3 regions of the Streptomyces sp. NPDC002867 genome follow, and region 3 is predicted to be linked to each of the others. Evidence: predicted binding sites of a transcription regulator. Region 3 holds the regulator's gene; each other region holds the start of a gene.
What was found. The regulator HrcA, encoded in region 3, represses chaperone genes, less so after heat shock. The targets are predictions, from matches to a motif close to TTNGCACTCNGNNNNNCNGAGTGCNAA.
Positions count from the first base shown of each region.

Region 1: a site for HrcA is predicted at 2,667-2,693, ahead of groES (co-chaperone GroES). Genes of this name have one in related genera too.
Region 2: a site for HrcA is predicted at 2,696-2,722, ahead of groL (chaperonin GroEL). Genes of this name have one in related genera too.

Region 1 is NZ_JBSFUR010000004.1:63,364-68,000, forward strand. Features, by position in the region: gene ACWD0A_RS04825 (ester cyclase) at 1-398, shown strand, start outside; gene groL (chaperonin GroEL) at 512-2,140, opposite strand; gene groES (co-chaperone GroES) at 2,258-2,566, opposite strand; gene ACWD0A_RS04840 (hypothetical protein) at 2,714-2,935, opposite strand; gene ACWD0A_RS04845 (polysaccharide deacetylase family protein) at 2,932-3,879, opposite strand; gene ACWD0A_RS04850 (THUMP-like domain-containing protein) at 3,970-4,637, shown strand, end outside.
Region 2 is NZ_JBSFUR010000007.1:80,679-85,315, reverse strand. Features, by position in the region: gene ACWD0A_RS09135 (hypothetical protein) at 1-110, shown strand, start outside; gene ACWD0A_RS09130 (Uma2 family endonuclease) at 167-745, shown strand; gene groL (chaperonin GroEL) at 945-2,567, opposite strand; gene ACWD0A_RS09120 (cold-shock protein) at 2,960-3,163, opposite strand; gene ACWD0A_RS09115 (MoaD/ThiS family protein) at 3,570-3,845, opposite strand; gene thrC (threonine synthase) at 3,842-4,637, opposite strand, start outside.
Region 3 is NZ_JBSFUR010000006.1:278,407-283,043, reverse strand. Features, by position in the region: gene ACWD0A_RS08665 (nitronate monooxygenase) at 1-276, opposite strand, end outside; gene dnaJ (molecular chaperone DnaJ) at 569-1,705, opposite strand; gene hrcA (heat-inducible transcriptional repressor HrcA) at 1,706-2,722, opposite strand; gene ACWD0A_RS08650 (MBL fold metallo-hydrolase) at 2,888-3,610, shown strand; gene ACWD0A_RS08645 (DUF3097 domain-containing protein) at 3,637-4,446, shown strand.

The DNA of each region.
Region 1 (4,637 bases), on a different contig from region 3:
ACGCGGCGACGGCCCGGCGCTTCTTCCACGAGATCGCCGCGGGCGGGAACATGGACGCCGTCGCGGAGGTGTTCGCCGAGGACTACGTCGACCACGACATCGCCAACGAGGAGGACGCGGAGGTCGGCGTCGATGTCGTCCGGCGTGACCTCACGATGTGGCGCAACGCCTTCGACTTCACCTTCGAGCTCGACCGGCAGATCACCGAGGGCGACGACGTCGTGATGCTGTGGACCTTCAACGGCAGGCACAAGGGCGATTTCCAGGGGATACCGGCCACGGGCGAGCAGTGCTCCATGACCGGCACGACGATCTTCCGGTTCGAGGACGGGAAGATCAAGGAAGGCTGGTGGCACTTCGACATGACGCGGCTGATGCGGCAGCTCGGCGCGATGTGACCGACCGCCCCGGTGCGAACGGCGAAGGCCCCCGCCCCCGCGGACAGCGGGGGACGGGGGCCTTCTCGGCGTCTTCGGCGCCGTGGGGCTCGTACGGCCGTGAGGCCCGTACGTCAGTGGCTGTGGCCGTGACCGTGGCCGTGGCCCGCCTCGGCCTCCTCCTCGGCCGGCTTCTCGACGACCAGGGTCTCGGTCGTGAGCAGCAGCGAGGCGATGGAGGCGGCGTTCTCCAGGGCGGAGCGTGTGACCTTGACCGGGTCGATGACGCCGGCCTTCACGAGGTCGCCGTACTCGCCGGTGGCGGCGTTGAAGCCCTGGCCCGCCTCGAGCTCCGCGACCTTGGCGGTGATGACGTAGCCCTCGAGGCCGGCGTTCTCCGCGATCCAGCGCAGCGGCTCGACGGCGGCGCGGCGGACGACGGCGACACCGGTGGCCTCGTCGCCCTCCTTGCCCAGGTTGCCCTCGAGCACCTTCACGGCGTGGACGAGCGCGGAGCCACCACCGGAGACGATGCCCTCCTCGACCGCGGCGCGGGTCGCGGAGATGGCGTCCTCCAGACGGTGCTTCTTCTCCTTCAGCTCCACCTCGGTGGCGGCGCCGACCTTGATCACGCACACGCCGCCGGCCAGCTTCGCGAGGCGCTCCTGGAGCTTCTCGCGGTCCCAGTCGGAGTCCGTGGTCTCGATCTCGGCCTTGATCTGGTTGACGCGGCCCTGCACGTCCTCGGAGTTGCCGCCACCGTCGACGATGGTGGTGTCGTCCTTGGTGACGGTGACACGGCGGGCGGTGCCCAGCACGTCCAGACCGGCCTGGTCGAGCTTGAGGCCGACCTCCTCGGCGATGACGGTGGCACCGGTGAGGGTGGCCATGTCGCCGAGCATCGCCTTGCGGCGGTCGCCGAAGCCGGGGGCCTTGACGGCCACCGCGTTGAACGTGCCGCGGATCTTGTTCACGACCAGGGTCGACAGGGCCTCGCCCTCGACGTCCTCGGCGATGATCAGCAGCGGCTTGGAGCCACCCGCCTGGATGACCTTCTCCAGCAGCGGGAGCAGGTCCTGGATGGAGGAGATCTTGCCCTGGTGGATCAGGATGTACGGGTCGTCGAGGACGGCCTCCATACGCTCCTGGTCGGTCACCATGTACGGGGAGAGGTAGCCCTTGTCGAAGGCCATGCCCTCGGTGAAGTCGAGCTCCAGGCCGAAGGTGTTGGACTCCTCGACGGTGATGACACCGTCCTTGCCCACCTTGTCCATCGCCTCGGCGATGAGCTCGCCTACCTGCTGGTCCTGCGCGGAGAGCGCGGCCACGGCGGCGATGTCGGCCTTGTCCTCGATCGGGCGGGCGGTCGCGAGGAGCTCCTCGGACACGGCCTTGACCGCGGCGTCGATGCCCTTCTTCAGGGCGGCCGGGGAGGCGCCGGCGGCGACGTTGCGCAGGCCCTCGCGGACCAGAGCCTGGGCCAGCACGGTGGCGGTGGTCGTACCGTCACCCGCGATGTCGTTGGTCTTGGTCGCCACCTCCTTCACCAGCTGGGCGCCGAGGTTCTCGTACGGGTCCTCGACCTCGACCTCGCGGGCGATGGTGACACCGTCGTTGGTGATGGTGGGCGCGCCGAACTTCTTGTCGATGACGACGTTGCGGCCGCGGGGACCGATCGTCACCTTGACCGTGTCGGCAAGCTTGTTGACGCCGCGCTCGAGGGCGCGACGGGCGTCCTCGTCGAACTTCAGGATCTTCGCCATGGGAGCGATTCAGCCCTCTCGGAAATCGTGTTCAAAAGAACCGCGCCCCTCGCCGCCCGGCGTCAGCGGGGTGGCCAGGGGCGCAGCTCAAAGCAAATCTGCCGGGTGAAGCAGGAATTACTTCTCGACGATCGCGAGCACGTCGCGGGCCGAGAGGACGAGGTACTCCTCGCCGCTGTACTTCACTTCGGTGCCGCCGTACTTGCTGTACAGCACCACGTCGCCGACGTTCACGTCGAGCGGAAGGCGCTCGCCGTTCTCGAAGCGGCCCGGGCCCACGGCCAGGACGACGCCCTCCTGGGGCTTCTCCTTGGCGGTGTCCGGGATAACCAGGCCAGAAGCCGTGGTCTGCTCGGCGTCGAGCGGCTGGACCACAATGCGGTCCTCGAGCGGCTTGATGGCAACCTTGGAGCTGGTGGTCGTCACGATCCGACCTCCCCCTTCGGAGATCTCACGGGGTTAACTGATCTGAGGTGGCGACCAGGTGGATCCGTCGTCGCGGGTGCCGGACCTGCCCGTCGCTGTGTTGGCACTCTCCGGTGGGGAGTGCCAGGAGCGAGACTATGACTGCGATTAGCACTCGGTCAAGCGGAGTGCCAATGCAGCGCCGCGTGGCGGCCTGATCCGGTCCTGGCCGCGCCCCCGACGGCCGTGCCGCCTGCGGCGAGCGGCGCCCTCTGCGCCCGCCGTGCGGCCCGCGTTCTCGATCGAGTCCACGGCCGGTGCGCCGCCCTCCTCGGCGAGCAGCGCACCGGCCGCCGCTGCCCCGGCGAGGAGCCGGTGCGCACGGCTCACACGTAGTCCTCCAGCTTCGCCACGGCGTAGCCCTTGGCGGTCACGGTCCGCATGACCCGCCGGATCATGTCCGGCATCGTGCCCTTCCACTCCCCACGGCCACGGAAGTGGGTGAGGACGATGTCGCCGGGGTGCAGGTCCCGGTCCCATTCGCGCCACTCCATGCGATCGGGGAACGCCTCGGACGCCCACAGCGGCACAGCCTCGATCCCGCAGGACTTCGCGACGCGCAGCGTGTCCTTGTTGTAGCTGCCGTACGGCGGGCGGAACAGCCGCGGGCGCGTGCCGTACCGCTTCTGCAGCCTGTCCTGCTGGCTGCAGATCTCCCGCTTCTGGGCTGAGTACGAAAGGCCGGGCAGATAGGGGTGGTTGAGCGTGTGGTTGTGCAGCGCGACGCCGCGGTCCCGCATCTTCTCGAAGTAGTCGTAGTCGTCGTCGATCACGTAGTCGCTGAGGAAGGCGCTGTACGGGATCTGCAGTTCGGACATCATCCGCAGCAGCTCGGGGTCCTTCTCCGCGCCGTCGTCGATCGTCAGGAAGACGATCTTCTCCTTGGTCGGAACGGTCGTGAAGACCGGCGGCAGTTCGTCGCCGCCCTCGACCTCGAAGCCCTTGCGGGTGGTGATCCTCGGCTTGACGGCGGGCGGCGGGGGCGCGGCGAGCGGGGTCTGCTCCAGGCCCCACTTCTTCGCTGCCGCGGCCCGTTTGGCCTGAGCCCGCCTGACCTTTCCGGCGGACGCGGCCAGCGCACCGGACGGGCCCGCCGCCTGCTCCTGCGCCGCCGGACCCCGCTCGGCCTGACGCCCCGCGGCGGACGGCGCCGGACGCGGGGCCTGCCCGTCCCCGCCCGCACAGCCCGAGCCGGTGGCGGCGACGACGAGCGCGGCGAGACCCACCCCGACCCGGTACGCTCTCACTTTTCCCTTTTGTCGTACTAGCTGCATGGCGTCGCATCCTGTCAGCGCGGCGCCCGCCCGCCCGGCCGACACCGCCTGTGCGCGCGGAGCATCCCCCGCCTGGCCCACAATGGCCGGGTGAACGCCTCCGATCCGCTCGCCGCCTTCCTGGCCCTGCGCACCGAGGAGGGGGCCGCGCTGCTGGCGTCGCTCGCCTCCTACGACCCCGCCGACGAACTGGCGGTGGCCACCCGGCTGCGCCGCGAGCATCCGGCGGAGCTCGTCTCGGCGGCCCTCGGGCAGGCCCGGCTGCGGCAGCGCGCGGCGGCGAAGTTCGGCGCGGAGGACGCCGGACGGATGTTCTTCACCCCGAACGGCGTCGAGCAGTCCACCCGCCGGTCGGTCGCCGCCCACCGGGCCGAGCGCTTCGCCGCGCTCGGCGTGCGCAGCGTCGCCGACCTGTGCAGCGGCATCGGCGGCGACGCGCTCGCGCTCGCGCGGGCGGGCATCTCCGTCCTGGCCGTGGACCGGGACCCGCTGACGGCCGAGGCCGCGCGGGCCAACGCCGAGGCGCTCGGCCTCGCCGATCTCGTCGAGGTCCGCTGCGCGGACGTGACGGACATCGACACCTCCGCGTACGACGCGGTGTTCGTGGACCCGGCGCGACGCGGCGGCCGGGGCAGGATCTTCGACCCGGAGGCGTACTCGCCGCCCCTGTCCTGGGCGATCGCCGCGGCCCGCACACGCCCCCACGCCGCGCTCAAGATCGCGCCGGGCATCCCGCACGAGGCCGTCCCCGAGGACGC
Region 2 (4,637 bases), on a different contig from region 3:
GAGGTGCCCGCACGGCCCCGCCCCCGACGCTCCCACCGGCCCGCGTCCACGCCCTGGCGACCCTGGCCCGCGCGGCGGCGTCCCGCACCCCTGAGAGGTCACCTTCATGACATCGCAGCTCACTCACCCCATGAGCGGGGCACGATGGTGGGGAGGAGGCGAAGCCATGACCCACATCAGCGCCGACAGTCCCGAGATGTCCGTCGAGGACTTCGAGGAGCTCGCCCGTCATGCCCCCGAGACGGTGACGCTCGAACTCATCAACGGAAGGCTGAGGGTCAAGCCCGTGCCCAACGGTGACCACGGAGCAATCTTCATGTGGCTGCTGCGACAGTGCATGCAACACCGCCCGGACCTTGATCTCTACCCCGAGCGTGGGCTCGTGATCGAGGGCTACCGCAAGGGCCGCTGCCGCCCGGACGGCACGCTCGTTCCGTCCGGCCACTTCGCCGGCCACGGTGAGTGGTCGAGCACCGAGGGAGTGCTCATGACCGTCGAGGTCACCTCGCACGACTTCGACACCGAGCGCCGCGACCGGGTCGAGAAGCGCGACGGCTACGCACGGGCCGAGATCCCCGTGTACCTCCTGGTCGACCGCGATTCCCACACCGTCGTCGTCCACAGCGAGCCCAAGGAGGGCTTCTACCACCTCGTACGGACCTACGGATACGGCGAGACGGTTGAACTCCCCCACCCCGTCGACATCACCCTCGAAACCGAGAAGCTCAAGGACTACGCCGGCTGACCCGCGCAGGACACGTCCCTTCCCGGCCGCTCCCCCGCGACAGGGACCGGGTCACCGTCGCGTCCCCGCACGTTTCCACCGGGGGGGTTTGCCCCACCCCATAAAGGGAGGGCCCAGGGGAACGCCCGAGGGCGGCACCCCTGGGAGTGGGGTGCCGCCCTCGGTCCGTACAGCTTCTGAACTGCCGATCCGCGAAGGATCAGAAGTCCATGTCACCGCCCGGCATGCCGCCACCGGCAGGCGCGGAGGCCTTCTCCGGCTTGTCGGCGATGACGGCCTCGGTGGTGAGGAACAGCGCCGCGATGGAGGCCGCGTTCTGCAGAGCGGAACGGGTGACCTTCGCGGGGTCGATGATGCCCTCGGCGATCATGTCGACGTACTCGCCGGTCGCGGCGTTCAGACCGTGGCCGACGGGCAGGTTGCGCACCTTCTCCACGATGACGCCACCCTCGAGACCACCGTTGACGGCGATCTGCTTGAGCGGGGCCTCGAGCGCGAGCTTCACGGCGTTGGCGCCGGTCGCCTCGTCGCCCTGGAGCTCGAGCTTCTCGAAGACCGAGGAGGCCTGGATCAGCGCCACGCCACCACCGGCGACGATGCCCTCCTCGACGGCCGCCTTCGCGTTGCGAACGGCGTCCTCGATGCGGTGCTTGCGCTCCTTGAGCTCGACCTCGGTCGCGGCGCCGGCCTTGATGACGGCCACGCCGCCGGCCAGCTTCGCGAGGCGCTCCTGGAGCTTCTCGCGGTCGTAGTCCGAGTCGCTGTTCTCGATCTCGGCGCGGATCTGGTTGACGCGACCGGCAACCTGGTCGCTGTCACCGGCACCGTCGACGATCGTGGTCTCGTCCTTGGTGATGACGACCTTGCGGGCGCGGCCCAGCAGGTCCAGGCCGGCGTTCTCGAGCTTGAGGCCGACCTCCTCGGAGATGACCGTGCCGCCCGTGAGGATGGCGATGTCGTTCAGCATGGCCTTGCGGCGGTCGCCGAAGCCCGGGGCCTTGACGGCGACGGACTTGAAGGTGCCGCGGATCTTGTTCACGACGAGCGTGGACAGGGCCTCGCCCTCGACGTCCTCGGCGATGATCAGCAGCGGCTTGCCGGACTGCATGACCTTCTCCAGCAGCGGAAGGAGGTCCTTCACGTTGCCGACCTTGGAGTTGACGATCAGGATGTACGGGTCGTCGAGGGACGCCTCCATACGCTCCATGTCGGTGGCGAAGTACGCCGAGATGTAGCCCTTGTCGAAGCGCATACCCTCGGTGAGCTCCAGCTCCAGACCGAAGGTCTGGGACTCCTCGACGGTGATGACGCCTTCCTTGCCGACCTTGTCCATGGCCTCGGCGATGAGCTCACCGATCTGGGTGTCGGCGGCGGAGATGGAGGCCGTGGAAGCGATCTGCTCCTTGGTCTCGACATCCTTCGCCTGCTCGAGCAGGGCGCCGGAGACGGCCTCGACGGCCTTCTCGATGCCGCGCTTGAGGGCCATCGGGTTGGCGCCGGCGGCCACGTTGCGCAGACCCTCGCGGACGAGCGCCTGGGCGAGAACGGTCGCGGTGGTCGTACCGTCACCGGCGACGTCGTCCGTCTTCTTGGCGACTTCCTTGACCAGCTCGGCGCCGATCTTCTCGTACGGGTCCTCGAGCTCGATCTCCTTGGCGATGGACACACCATCGTTGGTGATCGTGGGGGCGCCCCACTTCTTCTCGAGGACGACGTTGCGACCCTTGGGGCCAAGGGTGACCTTGACGGCGTCGGCGAGCTGGTTCATCCCGCGCTCGAGACCGCGCCGTGCCTCCTCGTCGAACGCGATGATCTTGGCCATGTGAAGTGGTCCTCCCGGACTGGGGTGGATTGCTTCGGATCGCATCCGGCGCCCGCGACGGACGGCCTGCGCGCCGTGTGGTTCCTTGCCCCACCCGGCCTGCGGACCTCACCGACCCGATCCAAGTTCTGTCACTCTCACTGGGAGAGTGCTAACGCCAATGATTAGCACTCGCCCCCGGAGAGTGCAAGCGCCTCACGCTCACGGCGCACGACGGACGGCCTTCACGGCGCACGGCGGGCGGCTCCCACGGCGGCCGTCACGGCAGCCCTCACGGCGAGGGCCACGGCGGACCTCGCGACGAAGCACGAGGGGCCCGCATCCCGGTCTGTGGGATGCGGACCCCTCGCGCGTGAGTGCGTCGGTGGCCGAACGCGCCTGGATCAGTTGGATCAGACGGCGAGCTTGACCATGTCAGCCTGCGGACCCTTCTGGCCCTGCGAGATCTCGAACTCGACTCGCTGACCCTCTTCAAGGGTGCGGTATCCGTCCATCTGGATCGCACTGTAGTGGACGAAAACATCCGCACCACCGTCGACCGCGATGAAGCCGTACCCCTTCTCCGCGTTGAACCACTTGACGGTGCCCTGAGCCATGCCTAACTCCCCTATTACTGGCCCTTGCACAGGACCGCACTTCGCGGACCCGGGTCAGACCTCACCCCAGCAGGAGGGGTGTGCGCCGGAACGCGTCGACCGCGGCTGAATGTATCTGCCCAACTGCCCTCTGCAACAGGTCAATCGGACGAGAAATCTGGGCAGGACCGATCGGCCGATCCATGCGAATTCATTGAATTCCAGGGCAAGTCGGGCCCGGCAAAGTGCCACTTTCGACGCATTTCGATCGCTTACTTTGGCGCATTCTTGTGGAGCGGGAACGCATTGCCGAGCGGCCGGCGGAGGGGGCTTCCCAGACTCTACCGCGCTCAACCATGCAGAATTGCCCCCTCCGCTTCTCTCGCGGACGGGGCAATTCTGATAACGCGGTGTGACGCGGAGGAGATCAGCCGCCGGCGACGGCGGGGATGATCGAGACGCCCGCACCGTCCGGCGTCGCCGTCTCCAGGCCCTGCTCGAAGCGGACGTCGTCGTCGTTCACGTACACGTTGACGAAGCGGCGCAGCTTGCCCTGGTCGTCCAGGACGCGGGCCGCGATGCCCGTGTGGTTCTTCTCCAGGTCCGCGATGACCTCGGCCAGGGTCGCGCCCTCGGCGGGAACCTCGGCCTGCCCGCCCGTGTACGTGCGGAGGATGGTGGGGATACGGACGTTGACGCTCATGCGAGGCCAGCCTCTCGGAAAGAGTCCAGGTTGGGTCGGATGACAGCGGTCATACCCGTCGTGGGCGCCACCGCGTCGAGGGTCTTCAGGCCGTCACCCGTGTTGACGACGACCGTGGTGAGGGACGGGTCGATGGCACCGGCCTCGATCAGCTTCTTCGCCACACCGAGGGTCGTGCCGCCTGCGGTCTCCGTGAAGATGCCCTCCGTGCGGGCCAGCAGCTTGATCGCGTCCACGATCTGCTCGTCGGTGACGTCCTCGACCGCGCCGCCGGTGCGGCGGCAGATGTCCAGGACGTACGGGCCGTCGGCCGGGTTGCCGATCGCCAGGGACTTGGCGATGGTGTCGGGCTTCTGCGGCTTGACCACGTCGTGGCCCGCCTTGAAGGCGACGGACACCGGGGAGCAGCCCTCGGCCTGGGCGCCGAAGATCTTGTAGGGCTTGTCCTCGACCAGACCCAGCTTGATCAGCTCTTGCAGCCCCTTGTCGATCTTGGTGAGCTGGGAGCCGGAGGCGATCGGGATGACGATCTGGTCGGGCAGCCGCCAGCCGAGCTGCTCGCAGATCTCGTACGCGAGCGTCTTGGAGCCCTCGGCGTAGTACGGGCGGAGGTTGACGTTCACGAAGCCCCAGCCCTCGCCGGCCGGGTCCCCGATGAGCTCGGAGCAGAAGCGGTTGACGTCGTCGTAGTTGCCCTCGATGCCGACCAGTTCACCGCCGTAGACCGCGGCCATGATGACCTTGCCCTGCTCCAGGTCGTGCGGGATGAACACGCAGGAGCGGAAGCCGGCA
Region 3 (4,637 bases):
CTCACCGGCGAGCTGATGCCGGTAGACCTCGACGGCCGCCGGATCGGCGCTGCCGGGCTGCGGCATGAACAGATTGACGCCGAAGGGGCTCGCCGTGCGGCTGCGGATCTGTTTGATCTCCTGGTACATGCCGTCCGCCGTCTTGTACCCGGCGGCGAGGAACCCGAGCCCGCCGGCGTCGGACACGGCGGCGGCGAGCTCCGGACAGGATGCACCGCCGGCCATGGGGGCCTGCACGATCGGATAACGGCAAAGACCGGTCAGCGCGGACGACATGCAGGCATCGTCGCATGCCCCGGCGCCCCGACCGAATCCAGGATTCCGCTCCGCCGGAGCGCGCACGGGGGCGCCTGCGGCGGGCTGCCCCCTTCCGGCGGCCGTGGGGCCCCGAAAGCGCCCGCTGCGCGGTGTGGACCGATGCCGGAGCCCCCACAGGCCCGCAGCGGGGCCTCGCGCCCACCTGGCGCGCAGCGCGGTACGAGACCGGGCAGAGCCCGAACCCGCGCCCGGCGGCTCGCGCAGCGCGCTACCGGGGCCGGACCCCCGGGGTGGGGAGAGAACCTACGGGCTAACGCCCGTTGAACGCGTCCTTCAGGCGCGAGAACAGCCCCTGCTGCCCCGGCTGGAACTGACCCGTAGGCCGCTCCTCGCCCCGCAGCTTCGCCAGGTCCCGCAGCAACCGCTCCTGCTCCGGGTCCAGCTTCGTCGGCGTCGTCACCTCGACATGGACGATCAGGTCGCCCCGGCCGCCGCCGCGCAGGTGCGTGATGCCGCGTCCGTGCAGCGGGATCGACTGGCCGGACTGCGTGCCGGGCCGGATGTCGACCTCCTCCATGCCGTCGAGCGTCTCCAGCGGGCACTTCGTGCCCAGCGCCGCCGCCGTCATGGGGATCGTCACCGTGCAGTGCAGGTCGTCGCCGCGCCGCTGGAAGACCGGGTGCGCGATCTCGTGGATCTCGACGTACAGGTCACCGGCGGGGCCGCCGCCCGGGCCGACCTCGCCCTCGCCCGCCAGCTGGATGCGCGTGCCGTTGTCGACACCCGCGGGGATCTTCACGGTGAGCGTGCGACGCGACCGGATCCGGCCGTCTCCCGCGCACTCCGGGCACGGGGTCGGCACGACGGTGCCGAAGCCCTGGCACTGCGGACACGGACGGGACGTCATGACCTGGCCCAGGAAGGACCGCGTCACCTGCGAGACCTCACCGCGGCCGCGGCACATGTCACAGGTCTGCGCGGAGGTGCCGGGGGCCGCGCCCTCGCCGGAGCACGTCGTGCACACCACGGCCGTGTCGACCTGGATGTCCTTCGTCGTGCCGAAGGCCGCCTCGTTGAGCTCGACCTCCAGGCGGATCATGGCGTCCTGGCCGCGCCGCGTACGCGAACGGGGTCCGCGCTGCGACGCCGTGCCGAAGAAGGCGTCCATGATGTCGGAGAAGTTCCCGAAGCCGCCCGCGCCGAAGCCGCCCGCGCCACCGCCGCCGGCCTGGGACAGAGGGTCGCCGCCGAGGTCGTAGACCTGCTTCTTCTGCGGGTCCGAGAGCACCTCGTACGCCGCGTTGATCTCCTTGAAGCGCTCCTGCGTCTTCGGATCCGGATTCACGTCCGGGTGGAGTTCGCGCGCGAGGCGGCGGAAGGCCTTCTTGATCTCGTCCTGCGATGCGTCGCGGCGCACGCCGAGTACGGCGTAGTAGTCCGTGGCCACTTACGACTCCGCCAGGATCTGTCCGACGTAACGTGCCACTGCGCGTACCGCTCCCATCGTTCCGGGGTAGTCCATGCGGGTCGGTCCGACCACGCCGAGTTTGGCGACTGCCTCGCCGCCCGAACCGTAGCCGACCGAGACGACGGACGTGGAGTTCAGTCCCTCGTGGGCATTCTCATGCCCGATCCTCACGGTCACGCCCGATTCCTTGGCCTCGCCGAGCAGCTTGAGCAGCACGACGTGCTCCTCCAGCGCCTCCAGCACCGGCCTGATCATCAGGGGGAAGTCGTGTCCGAAGCGGGTGAGATTGGCGGTGCCGCCGATCATCAGCCGCTCCTCGGTCTCCTCGACCAGCGTCTCCAGCAGGGTCGCGAGCACGGTGGAGACCGTGCCGCGGTCCTCCGTCTCGAACGACTCGGGCAGGTCCTGCACGAGCTGCGGCACGTCCGCGAAGCGGCGGCCGACGACGCGGCTGTTGAGCCGGGCCCGCAGGTCGGCCAGCGAGGTCTCGCCGAACGGCGCGGGGCAGTCGACCATCCGCTGCTCGACCCGGCCGGTGTCCGTGATCAGCACGAGCATCAGCCGGGCGGGAGCCAGCGACAGCAGCTCCACGTGCCGGACCGTCGAGCGGGTCAGCGACGGGTACTGGACGACGGCGACCTGCCGGGTCAGCTGCGCGAGCAGGCGGACCGTGCGGCCCACGACGTCGTCGAGGTCGACGGCTCCGTCCAGGAAGTTCTGGATGGCCCGGCGCTCGGGGGACGACAGCGGCTTGACGCCGGCCAGCTTGTCGACGAACAGCCGGTAGCCCTTGTCCGTGGGGATGCGGCCGGCGCTGGTGTGGGGCTGGGCGATGTAGCCCTCCTCCTCCAGCACGGCCATGTCGTTGCGGACGGTGGCCGGGGAGACACCGAGCTTGTGCCGCTCCGTCAGCGCCTTGGAACCGACGGGCTCCTCGGTGCCGACGTAGTCCTGGACGATGGCGCGCAGGACTTCGAGTCTGCGTTCGCTGAGCATCTCGCGCACCTCCAGCTGCCGGTCTCGGTGTGTGTCCTGGCACTCGATACGGCCGAGTGCCAGCTTTCCCCCGGCCAGTGTACGGCGGCGGGGTACGCCCCTAGCAAGGGCGGCCGACCACGCTACCGCGAGACCTGTGCTGGTCGATGCGGATAGCGTCGCCGTATGGACGCCGCTTGGGAAGACTTCGGGTGGGAACGGCTGGCCGACGGAGTCGGCCGGCGCAGGATGCCGGCCTGGGACGCGACCGTCGGCCTGGTGCTGGGCGAGGAACACGTCCTGCTGTACGACACGGGCTCGACGATCCGCGAGGGCGCCGAGCTCCGCGTACAGGCGCAGGCGCTGGCGGGCGGGCGCCGCGTGACGTACATCGCACTGAGCCACCCGCACTTCGATCACGTGCTGGGCACGGCGGCGTTCGCCGGAGCGGAGATCTACGGGGCGGTCGGCATGGACGCGCTGCTGCGCCGCGAACGCGACGCGATCCGCGCCGACGCGGTGCGGCACGGGGTCCCGGCGGCCGCGGCGGCGGAGGCGGCCGATCTGCTGGCGCTGTCGCACCACCTGGTGAGCGGGGAGTGCACGCTCGACCTTGGCGGCCGCCGGGTGCTGCTGGCCAACGTCGGCCCGGGCCACTCCGGCCACGACCTCGCGCTGTTCGTGCCCGGCGAGCCGGAGGTCGTCTTCTGCGGCGACCTGGTGGAGGAGTCGGGCGAGCCGCAGGCGGGCCCGGACGCGATCACCTCGCGCTGGCCGGCGGCGCTCGACCGCCTGCTCGCGCTCGGCGGCGAGGACGCGCTGTACGTGCCGGGGCACGGGGCGGCGGTGACCGCGGCGTTCGTGCGGACGCAGCGTGACGAGCTCGCAGCGCGCTTCGGCGTGTCGTAGGGCGACCGGTCGTATCGTCATCCGACATGCGCAGCTACAGCCCTGACCTGACACCTCCGTGGAAGCGGTCGGCACCGGTCCCGGAGGTCCCCGCAGAGCCCGACCTGGTGGTGGAGGAGGTCGCGACCGGCTTCTGCGGAGCGGTGATCCGCTGCGAGGCGGGCACCGTGACGCTGGAGGACCGCTTCGGCAAGCACCGGGTCTTCCCGCTGGAGCCGCGGGGCTTCCTGCTGGAGGGCAAGGTCGTCACGCTGGTCCGCCCGTCCGCGCCGGCGCCGGCCCGCCCCGGGCGTACGGCCTCGGGCTCGGTCGCGGTCCCCGGCGCCCGCGCCCGGGTCGCCCGCGCCGGCCGGATCTACGTCGAGGGCCGCCACGACGCCGAGCTCGTGGAACGGGTGTGGGGCGACGACCTGCGCATCGAGGGCGTGGTCGTGGAATACCTGGAGGGCATCGACGATCTCCCGTCGATCGTCGCCGAATTCGCCCCGGGCCCGGACGCCCGCCTGGGCGTGCTGGTCGACCACCTGGTCGCCGGCTCCAAGGAGTCCCGCATCGCGGCTTCGGTGACGGACCCGCACGTGCTGGTCGTGGGCCATCCGTACATCGACGTGTGGGAGGCGGTGAAGCCGTCGTCGCTGGGCATCGCGGCGTGGCCGAGGATCCCGCACGGCCAGGACTGGAAGACGGGGGTGTGCCGGGCCCTGGGCTGGCCGTCCGGCACGGGGGCCGCGTGGCAGCACATCCTGTCCCACGTGCACTCCTACAAGGACCTGGAGCCGGCGCTGCTGGGACGGGTGGAGGAACTGATCGACTTCGTGACGGAACCGGGGGTGTGACCGGGAGTTCCTCCCGCCCCGCCCTCCCCCTACGGCCTGGCGGCCGTGGGAGGTGCCCCCAGCGAGGCTGCCTGGCAGCCCGTCCGGCGCTTGAGGACACCGCGCGAAGCGCGGTACGGGGGCCGGGGCTTGCCCCGGTTACGGGAAGGGGCGGCGTGGGGAAAGGTGCCCCGCGCAGCGGCCCCGCCCCC